Regions from separate parts of the Streptomyces sp. NPDC058092 genome, predicted to be linked through region 1. Evidence: riboswitches for the same ligand, from Rfam matches in the RefSeq annotation. Region 1 holds a riboswitch; each other region holds the start of a gene.
The links. A riboswitch is a leader RNA that binds a small molecule or an ion and turns the genes downstream of it on or off. The one in region 1 is predicted to bind cyclic di-AMP.
Positions count from the first base shown of each region.

Region 2: it holds a riboswitch for cyclic di-AMP, as region 1 does, so the genes downstream of both, ACFVV1_RS08865 (M23 family metallopeptidase) here and ACFVV1_RS28005 (C40 family peptidase) in region 1, are expected to answer to the same signal.
Region 3: it holds a riboswitch for cyclic di-AMP, as region 1 does, so the genes downstream of both, ACFVV1_RS24250 (transglycosylase SLT domain-containing protein) here and ACFVV1_RS28005 (C40 family peptidase) in region 1, are expected to answer to the same signal.

Region 1 covers NZ_JBHVSY010000019.1:122,923-126,147, forward strand. The annotation lists gene ACFVV1_RS27995 (ATP-dependent Clp protease proteolytic subunit) at 404-1,039, shown strand; gene ACFVV1_RS28000 (hypothetical protein) at 1,047-1,355, shown strand; cyclic di-AMP (ydaO/yuaA leader) riboswitch at 1,738-1,921, shown strand; gene ACFVV1_RS28005 (C40 family peptidase) at 1,925-2,398, shown strand; gene ACFVV1_RS28010 (LysE family translocator) at 2,424-3,059, opposite strand; partial or broken gene ACFVV1_RS28015 (LysR family transcriptional regulator substrate-binding protein) at 3,057-3,225, shown strand, end outside.
Region 2 covers NZ_JBHVSY010000004.1:120,140-123,364, forward strand. The annotation lists gene ACFVV1_RS08860 (M16 family metallopeptidase) at 1-551, shown strand, start outside; cyclic di-AMP (ydaO/yuaA leader) riboswitch at 951-1,118, shown strand; gene ACFVV1_RS08865 (M23 family metallopeptidase) at 1,131-1,946, shown strand; gene ACFVV1_RS08870 (GntR family transcriptional regulator) at 2,193-2,906, shown strand; gene ACFVV1_RS08875 (HPr family phosphocarrier protein) at 3,062-3,225, opposite strand, start outside.
Region 3 covers NZ_JBHVSY010000015.1:94,458-97,682, reverse strand. The annotation lists partial or broken gene ACFVV1_RS24255 (ATP-binding cassette domain-containing protein) at 1-567, opposite strand, end outside; cyclic di-AMP (ydaO/yuaA leader) riboswitch at 1,267-1,453, shown strand; gene ACFVV1_RS24250 (transglycosylase SLT domain-containing protein) at 1,458-2,225, shown strand; gene ACFVV1_RS24245 (hypothetical protein) at 2,353-2,646, opposite strand; gene ACFVV1_RS24240 (APC family permease) at 3,039-3,225, shown strand, end outside.

The DNA.
Region 1 (3,225 bases):
GCGGGGTTCTCCCGATCCGTTTGCCATCAGGGGGCTGCGCCTGCAGCCTCTACCTCGCCAGACATGACACCGGCTGCGGAGTCAACCCCCGAAGGACTTCCGGAGCCGGCCACTAAGCGTCCACCTGAGCCCCGAGGACCTCCGCGTCGCCTCGGGCCACCTCACTTCTCTACTCGGTTTCAGTGAGGGCGAAGCAGCCTGATGATCAAGACGTCTAGAGATTGCGAGATATCCGCCCTCAGCGAACAGCCAAAACAGCCTCTGACCTGGGACTTTTAGTGGATCAATAGGATCACGCCCCCACCATAACCTTCTGTACGTCCTGTACATTTTTTACAGGTGCTTGCGCAGACCCCGCGCACGCGAATCTCGTACAGATCCCGGAAGAGAGGCATCGTTCATGCTGTTCCGTCCTGCCGCCCGCTACGTGCTGCCCGAGTTCACCGAGCGCACGACCAACGGGACCCGCACCCTCGACCCGTACTCCAAGCTGCTAGCCGAACGCATCGTCTTCCTCGGCACCCCGGTCGACGACACCGCGGCCAATGATCTGGTCGCCCAGTTCATGTATCTGGAACACGCCGCCCCGGACCGGCCCATCTCCCTCTACATCAACTCCCCCGGCGGCTCGTTCGGGGCCATGTCGGCGATCTACGACACGATGGAGTACCTCACCTGCGAGGTGGAGACCTACTGCCTCGGCCAGGCAGGTTCCTGCGCGTCGGTACTGCTCGCGGCGGGCGCTCCCGGCAGGCGGCACGCACTGCCCGGGGCGCGGGTCGTCGTACAGCAGCCCGAGCTCACCGAGCCGGTGCAGGGCCAGCCGTCCGATCTGGAGATCGAGGCGAGGGAGTTGGAGCGGGTCCGCGAGATGCTCACCAGACTGCTGGCCCGTCATACCGGCCGCGGCGCCGAACAGATCGCCACCGACATCGAGCGCGATCTGATCCTCGACGCCCCGGGCGCCAAGGCGTACGGCCTGGTGGACCACATCATGGAGAACCGGAAGTCATCGCTCCCGCCGCACGGCGCGCGGTGAACGCCCGATGCGGCCACCGGAGTTGCCACCACTGCCCGCACTGACGTGCGCCGAGGGCGAGTTCATCGACCGCTATCTCGAAGTCCTCGACCAACTGGGCCGGATCAACCCGGCCCGCGGCAGCGACACCTACGGCGCGCTGCGGGCCGCACAGGCGCTGGCCTCACGGGCGGGCGCGCTGCGGGACGCCCTCGCCTTGATGCACGAGCGCGGCGAAGCACAGATCCACGCCGCCACCCTGGCCCGGGCGCTGCGGGTGCTGGACGGGGAACGGCGGGCCGGACGCGTCACCGTACCCCCTGCTCCGGCGAGTTGATCAACCGTTTCGTCGCCGGGCCGGCCGGGACCAGCCGGCTTCCCTGCGCCCCCCGACAGGAGGCAGCCAACTCCCCTTCGCGACACGCCCGGTGGTCACATCAAAATTCCTCGCTCTTTCGGCGTAGAAAGTCCCTCTCGCGAGAGATTTCTCCACTTGCGTTCTTCGGGTGGACAATGAGCGGAATCCGTGATTCCACCCCTGGTGCGGGACCGGTTCGAATGACCGTCGGCGCTCCCGAAAACGTCGGCTCCACCCGAACGGGTCAGCCGTGAGGAGCCTCACAATTCGTCGTTTCTCATCGGAAATCCGACAGTCGGTGAGTCAAGATCCCTGGGACGACAAGCCCCCGCCACAGCGACGGGGCGGTCCGGGCGGACGCCGAGTCCTGCCGCCGTCCGGATGTCTGGTCGACAGAAGTGGATCGGCAGGAGTGGAGGACCCGAGCACAACGGGTCGACCGGATCACCGGTCGACCCTCGGGGTGAAGCCGCCGAGCGCGGCCGGGCAACTTCGCCAGCCCGAACCCGACAGGTCATCCTTCACAGGCGGCTGACGAAGGGTTGCGCATGACTGCGCAGGTTCATGTCCCGTCTCTGCTCGCCCGGGCCGGTACGGCCTCGGTTCTGACTCTGGCCGCCGTCGGCGGCACCATGCTCGCCCCGGGCGCCGCAACGGAGGCCCAGGCGGCGACTCTCTCCATGAAGGCGCTCAAGATCGCCGCGTCCAAGAAAGGATCGCCGTACAGGTGGGGGGCCACCGGCCCCAACCGCTTCGACTGCTCGGGTCTGACGGCCTATTCGTTCAAGAAGGCGGGCAAGAAGCTCCCCCGCACGGCCCAGCAGCAGTACAACAAGACCCGCCACATCCCGGCCTCGCACAGGCAACGCGGCGATCTGGTCTTCTTCCATTTCGGTCGCAGCATCTACCACGTGGGGATCTACGCCGGTCACGGCAAGATCTGGCATTCGCCGAGGACCGGTGCGGTGGTCCGGCTGGAGAAGATCTGGACGAAGCGCGTCTATTACGGTCGGATCCGCTGACGCGGTCCCAGCGCAGCTGAGAACCTCAGTGCAGCAGGGGGCCGGACACCAGCACCAGCCCCAACGCCGTAAGCGCCGCGCCACTGCCGCCCTCGATGGCGCGGGCGGTACGCGGTCGGCGCAGCCACCGGCCCATCCGGTCCACCAGGAGCGCCACGGCGGGGAACCAGACCAGCGCGAGCAGCGCGACGATCGTCGCTAGCAGCAAGGTCCTCGGGAGCGGCGGCTGCCCGTCGGGAACGAACTGCGGCAACAGGCTCAGGAAGAGCACCGGCGCCTTGGGTTTCAGGGCATTGGTGCGGAAGCCCTGGCGCAGCGCGCGTACGGTTCCCCGCCCTGCGGGTTCGCCCGCCGTCCCGTCCGCCCCGTCCGTGGTGCGGCGCCGTGCCGCGTACAGGGCGCTGATGCCGAGGTGGAGGACGTAGGCCCCACCGAGCAGTTGGACGGTGCGGAACAGCACGGGCACCGTCACCAGCACGGCGGCGAGCCCGGCGACGGCCAGCGCGGTGTGCACGAGGAGTCCCCCGGCAACGCCCAGCGCGGTCGCCACGCCCGCCCACCGGGAGGCGAGCGCATTGCGTACGACGACGGTGAAGTCCGCGCCCGGCAGCGCGACCATGCCCGCGGCGACCCCGGTGAAGGCGATGAGTTGTGCGTCCAGGAGGCGGGCGCCGCGCTGCTTATCCGCCACCACCGAGGGGCCCGCCTCACAGCCGCGGGCGAGCTGCTGGTCGGACATGCACGGCGGATCCTCGACGAGATGGACCAGGCCCGCCATGAGCTGGCCCGCCTGTCCGGACTCTCCGGCGGACGCCTGCGCGTCGGTA
Region 2 (3,225 bases), on a different contig from region 1:
AGGTGCTCGGCACGTACTGCCTGGGCGGCACGCTCACGTCCCGGCTGGACCGAGTGCTGCGTGAGGAGAAGGGCTACACGTACGGGGTGCGGGCCTTCGCCCAGGTGCTGCGGTCGTCTGCCCCGGATTCCGCCTCGGGGGCGACCGGTGCCGCGATGCTCGCCATCAGCGGATCCGTCGACACGGAGTCCACCGGACCGGCACTGAAGGACCTGTGGACGGTCCTGCGAACCCTGGCCGCCGAGGGGCTGACCGATGAGGAGCGCGAGACGGCCGTGCAGAACCTCGTCGGTGTCGCACCGCTGAAGTTCGAGATGGCGGCCTCCGTCGCCGGCACCCTCGCCGACCAGGTCGAGCAGCACCTCCCGGACGACTACCAGGCACACCTGTACGCCCGGCTCGCGGAGACCGGCACGGTCGAGGCGACCGCGGCGGTGGTCAACGCCTTCCCGGGCGACCGGTTGGTCACGGTCCTCGTCGGTGACGCGGCGCAGATCGAGGCGCCGGTCCGGGCTCTGGACATCGGAGAGGTGTCGGTGGTCGCCGGCTGACGGGCGTACCTGTCGCGGACGCGGGAGGCGGCCGAACAGGCCGGCCGGCCCGTTGCCCACGATGACGGTTCACCTGTGACAGCCCACCGGTCGCCTGTCACATCCGGCCGGCACCGGCCCAGCACCCGCTGAGGCCCGGCCGGCACCGGACGCGCGGGCCGAGCACGGCAGCACCAACCGGTCCGCCGACCCGCCATATATCCACATACGGGACAAGAGGAAGACCCCTGTGAGCGAGATCTCGCCGGGGTCTTCCTTTTTGTCCGTTCTAGTGGAGAGGTTGCCTGTCTGCCCTGTGGGATGCGCTACAAAACGGCCTGTCCGTTTGGTGAATGAAAGTGACCCCGCTTAGCGTCGGCCGGGCTGTCCGTCACTCGTATGCCGCATCCGCGACGTACCGGACAGTCATCGCCGAGTCCCCGTCAGGCGCGAGCCTGGGGAGCCGGGGACCCACGAAGTCCCTGGGGTGAATCGGATGCCTGAGCCTCACCGAGGCCGGGGCGTCCGTAGGAGACCTTCCTGCTCCGAACCCGTCAGCTAACCCGGTAGGCGAGAAGGAAGGAAAGGATCAGCCACTTCATGGCGTTCACCCGTGCCACCGGGAAGCATCGTGCCCCGAGCCGACTGACGCGCAGGAGCGCGAAGATCGCCGGCGTCGCGGCCCTGGCCACCACCGGCGTCGTCGGCGGCGCGGCCTCGCCGGCCCTCGCCGCGGACACCGGGGTCACCTCCGTCAGCGAGACCGGCCTGAACCAGGTCATCGCCATCGACAGTGCCCTCGCCGACCAGATAGAGGCCCAGGCCGCCGCACAGCAGCACCAGGCCGATGCCGCGGCGAAGGCGAAGGCGGAGGCCCAGCGGAAGGCCGAGGCCGAGAAGCAGGCCGAAGCCAAGAAGAAGGCGGATGCCGAGGCCGACGCGAAGCGCGCGGCCGAGGCGCGCGCGGAGAAGGCGCGTGCCGCCCGGTCCGCCGAGCGCACCCGCCTGGGCGCCTTCCAGCTCCCGGTCGCCGGTTCGTACGTCACCACCGGCTACAAGTCCAGCGGCTCGCTCTGGTCGTCCGGCAGCCACTCGGGCATCGACTTCCACGCCGCGTCCGGCAGCTCCGTCGTCGCCGCCGGTGCCGGTACGGTCGTCGAGGCCGGCTGGGGCGGCGCGTACGGCAACAACATCGTGCTCCGGATGACGGACGGCACGTACACGCAGTACGGCCACCTCTCCTCGATCGGTGTCTCCGTCGGCCAGAGCGTCGGCGCGGGCCAGCAGATCGGCCTCTCCGGCTCGACCGGCAACTCCACGGGCCCGCACCTCCACTTCGAGGCCCGGACGACGCCGTCGTACGGCTCCGACATGGACCCCGTCGCATACCTGCGCGCCCACGGCGTCAACGTCTGACCGACGCCGCCCGTCCCACCCGCAGCACCTCTTCGAAGGCCCCGGCGCACACCGGGGCCTTCGCCGTGCCCGGCCTCCGCGCTTGCCCGTGGTACCGCCTGCAGGACCTGCCCGCCGAGTCGCCCCGTGGCCAAAAGATATTCATGAATTTCCACCCGGCATCGGAAATGCGGCCGCATTGCAATAGAGTCGCACAACAGGCGTCGGTCGGCCGCGTTTCGCGGGGATCAAGACGGAGGTTCGGACATGCGCATTCCCGCGCATTCGGTATGCACGGCAATCCGTGACGACATCGTCTCCGGTGTCTTCGAACGCGGCAGCCGGCTCACCGAGGAGTTGCTGGCGCGTCGTTACGGGGTCTCCCGTGTCCCGGTACGGGAAGCTCTGCGCACCCTGGAGTCCGAGGGCTTCGTGGTCACCCGGCGGCACGCGGGCGCCTGCGTCGCCGAGCCCACCCAGGAGGAGGCCGCCGACCTCCTGGAGGTCCGGATGCTGCTGGAGCCGCTGGCCGCCGCGCGCGCCGCGCAGCGCCGCACCGAGGCGCATCTCAAGGTGCTGCGCGGTCTGGTCAGGCTCGGCCAGGAGCGGGCCAGGCGGGGCGAGGGGGAGGATCTGCGCCCGCTGGGCGGCTGGTTCCACGAGACGTTGGCGCAGGCCTCCGGCAGCCCCGGCCTGATCGCGCTGCTCACCCAGCTCCGGCACAAGATCGCCTGGATGTACGCGGTCGAGCAGCCGGCCCGCCCGGCGGATTCCTGGGCCGAGCGCGGAGCCGTCGTGGACGCGGTGGCGCGCGGTGACGCGGCATGGGCCAGGGCGCTGACCGCCCAGCACGCCGAACGGGCCGCGGCCGCGCACCGGCTGCGCCGCATCGACCGGCCGGACCGTGCGCCCGCGGCCTCACGCACCGGCCGGGTGAGGGCCTCGCAACATTCCGTAAACACCACGGGCATCCGGCATTAACAATTACGCCGTATACAAAGAGTTGTCATTCCGTGGAGCTTTCTTCGGGCTGCCCGAATTATCTTCGCTCTTCATTTTTCACTAAGTTTCGCCCGGGAAAACGAAAGAGCCGCGGACCCGGTCAAGGGTGCCGCGGCTCTTTCGCAGGAAATGGGTCAGACGGTCTCCGGCAGCTCATCGAGCCCCTCGGCAACCAGCTTCGCCAGGCGGTCCAGGGCGGCTTCCGAATCGTCGGCCTCGGATGCGAGCACGATCTCCTCGCCGCCGTGCGCGCCGAGACCGAGCACCGCGAGCATCGAGGCGGCGTTCACCGGATTGC
Region 3 (3,225 bases), on a different contig from region 1:
TGCGTCGTAGAGCCTGCGGCGCGCGAACACATCGAGATTGTTGGTCGGTTCGTCCAGCAGAAGGACGTCGGGCCGTTCCAGCAGCAGGGCGGCCAGGCGCAACAGGACGGTCTCCCCGCCGGACATCTGGCCCACGGTGCGGTCCAGCTCCAGGTATCCGAGCCCGAGCGACCCCAGTGTCGCGAGGGCCTGTTCCTCCACGTCCCAGTCGTCGCCGATCGTCTCGAAGTGCTTCTCGTCCACATCCCCGGCCTCGATGGCGCGCAGCGCGTCGCGACGCTCGGCGATGCCCAGGGCCTCGTCCACCCGCAGTGTCGTGTCGAGGGTGATGTTCTGAGGAAGGTGGGCGAGGTTGCCGCCGACGGTCACCGAGCCCTGGGAGGGGCACAGCCGGCCGGCCAGCAGGCGCAGCAGTGTGGACTTGCCCGCGCCGTTGTTGCCGACGAGGCCGGTGCGGCCCCGGCCGATGCTGAGCGAGAGCCCGTCGAAGACGGTCGTGCCGTCCGGCCACTGGAAAGACAGGGCGGAGCAGGTGAGGGAGGCGCTGGGGGTGGTGGGTGTCGCCATGGTGATCCTCGCAGTCGTGAGCGCGGTGAAGGGGGCTTCGTATGCGAGCACCACGCAGCGACCGAAACGGGAACAGGTACGGCGGTCCAGAAGATCGAGGGACGGCTCATGCACCGAGGTCGCATCCACGCGGGGTCACGGGCAGGAGGAAACACTGCTACTGCGTGACGGGCGCACGACCGGAGTCGTACGGCGCGATGATCGCGAACCTCAGATGCGCAACGTCCACCTCTATCGGAGACAACAGGACAGCTCGACATCTTAACGATCCGGCGGGCGGAGGGCAACGCCTCGGTGCCGTGCGGGGGAGTGGCACGCGCGGACGGTCGGCCGGTCCTGCCGGGTGTGGCCGGCCCGACGGCGGTGCACCGGAGCGAGAACATGCGAAGAGCCAGTCAAATGTCTAATATGTGCGATTTCGTTAGACATGAGCTCTTGGGCAACAAAGAGGCATTTAGGGGGAGTTGCGATCTCTGAGCATTGCCCGAAATGCCCCTTTCTGACGCTGTGTGGCGTGAGTCACGTTCAGGCCTCGCGATGTCGTGGCGCGCCACCCGGTTCCCTTCTGTGCAAGGAAATTTGGCATTGCGATGTGAGGTGGCTTACTTCCCGTTCCGTGATTCGATCTTGCAAATGAATTGTGATCAAAAAATAGGGGCTTGTTCCCTTCGGTATTTCTCGCCTACGGTCACCGTCAATCCGGACGGAACGCCGAATCCTGCCGCCGTCCGAGAATCCAACCCAGTCACGTACGGCAGGAGCGGGGGACCCAGGTAAGCCGCCGAACCGGTATCCGGAACGGCTCGGGGTGAAGTCGCAATTGCATGCGGCCAGACATCTCCAGTCTGAACCCGACAGCTCACCTCGTAGGCGACGGAGAGGAATTCGCCATGCCCACCACGGGTAAGTACCGCCGTCGCAAGCCCACTTCGCTGACCCGCGGTTTCATCGCCGCGACCACGGGCGGAGCCGCGCTCGTGCTGCCGCTGTTCTGCGCCGGCTTCGCCTCGGCCGCGCCGGCCCAGGCTGCCACCGCCGAAAAGGCCACGGCGCCGGCCGCCGCCACCGCCAAGGAAATCTCCGTACAGAAGGCCGCGCCCACCACCTATTCAGTGATCTCGGGTGACACCCTTTCCAAGATCGCGAAGGGGTATTCCGTCAGCGGTGGCTGGCAGAAGCTGTACGAGGACAATCGAGAGACCATCGGTGACAACCCCACCCTGATTCACCCGGGCATGAAGCTGACCATCGGCGCCAAGGCCGGGTCCAGCGCTTCCACTGGCGTATCCGCCGTGAACAACGTCGCGGTATCGACCCCCGCCGCCCCCGCCAAGTACACCAACAATCTGGACGGCTGGATCAAGGAATCGCTGGCCGTCATGGCCCAGCACGGCATCCCCGGCAGCTACGACGGCATCCACCGCAACATCATGCGCGAGTCCTCCGGCAACCCCAGGGCCATCAACAACTGGGACTCGAACGCCGCCAAGGGAACGCCGTCCAAGGGGCTCCTGCAGATCATCGCCCCGACGTTCCGTGCCTACCACGTGCCCGGCACGTCGATGGACAGCTACGACCCGGTCGCCAACATCACCGCAGCGTGCAACTACGCGGCCGACAAGTACGGCTCGATCGACAACGTGTTCGGCGCCTACTGACGCACAACGACTCCTGACGGCGGTTCAGGACCGACGGGTTCACGAGTTCACGGGGCGCCGAGCAGGCCCCTCGTGAAGGACCGCACCCGCCGGTCAGGGACCGCCGTTCGGCCGCTTCCAGGGGCACCTACTCCGGCCTCCGGAGCGGTGGCCTGGGAACCGTGGCCGCTGCTCCTTCACGGACGGACTTCACCACCGCGTCGTGAAGGCGTCGGCTGTCGTCCTCGGAGCAGCACGGCACGGGGCTGCCCGACATGGTGAACCAGTCGATCGCACCCGTGTACTGCACAGTCACCTGGGCTACGTCATCGGCCCAGGTCGTGTGAACCGTCAGGTCCCCGGACAGGACGCCGACCTCGTCCGTCAGCACGCCACCATGCCCGGAGAACACACCGCGAGTCGTCCATGACGCCCAAGCCATGACTCCAGGCTGGCACCAAGTCCGTGGATGCGCACCCGCAGCCGGAGTGTGGGCACCCGAAGCCCGGTCGACGCGCACCCTCAGCCGTCCGCGCGCCGCGGTGCTCCGGGACGCCCACACCCTTCCGGATTCTGGAACGGGCGAAACTTTCCACCGGATTTCGCTGCGGTTCCCGCACCCGCCGATCGCCAACAGGATGACGCACTTTCAACGCCAAACCGTTGGATCGGATCGCCGAAACAACGAATTCCGTAGGTGAACAGCTCTTGACCTGCGGAACTCGTCAGGATTGCATGTCGCGCTGGGAGCGACGAAACCACTCACCACGTCCTCGTCTGGAGGCGATACCGCTCCCGCGCTCAGTCACCGCACCTGTTGATCGGAATCGCACGATGACCGAAACGCTCAGCGCTCCCCAGGCGCTGGCCCCCGCGACCGGCCCCATCCCACAGAAGCTCAAGCGTTCCATCGGCGTCGTGGGCGCAACACTGCTCACGCTCTCCTGCGTGACGCCCGCTTCGACACTCTTCGTGGTCGTACCGGACCTGTTCTCCAGCCTCGGCACATACACCGCCCTGA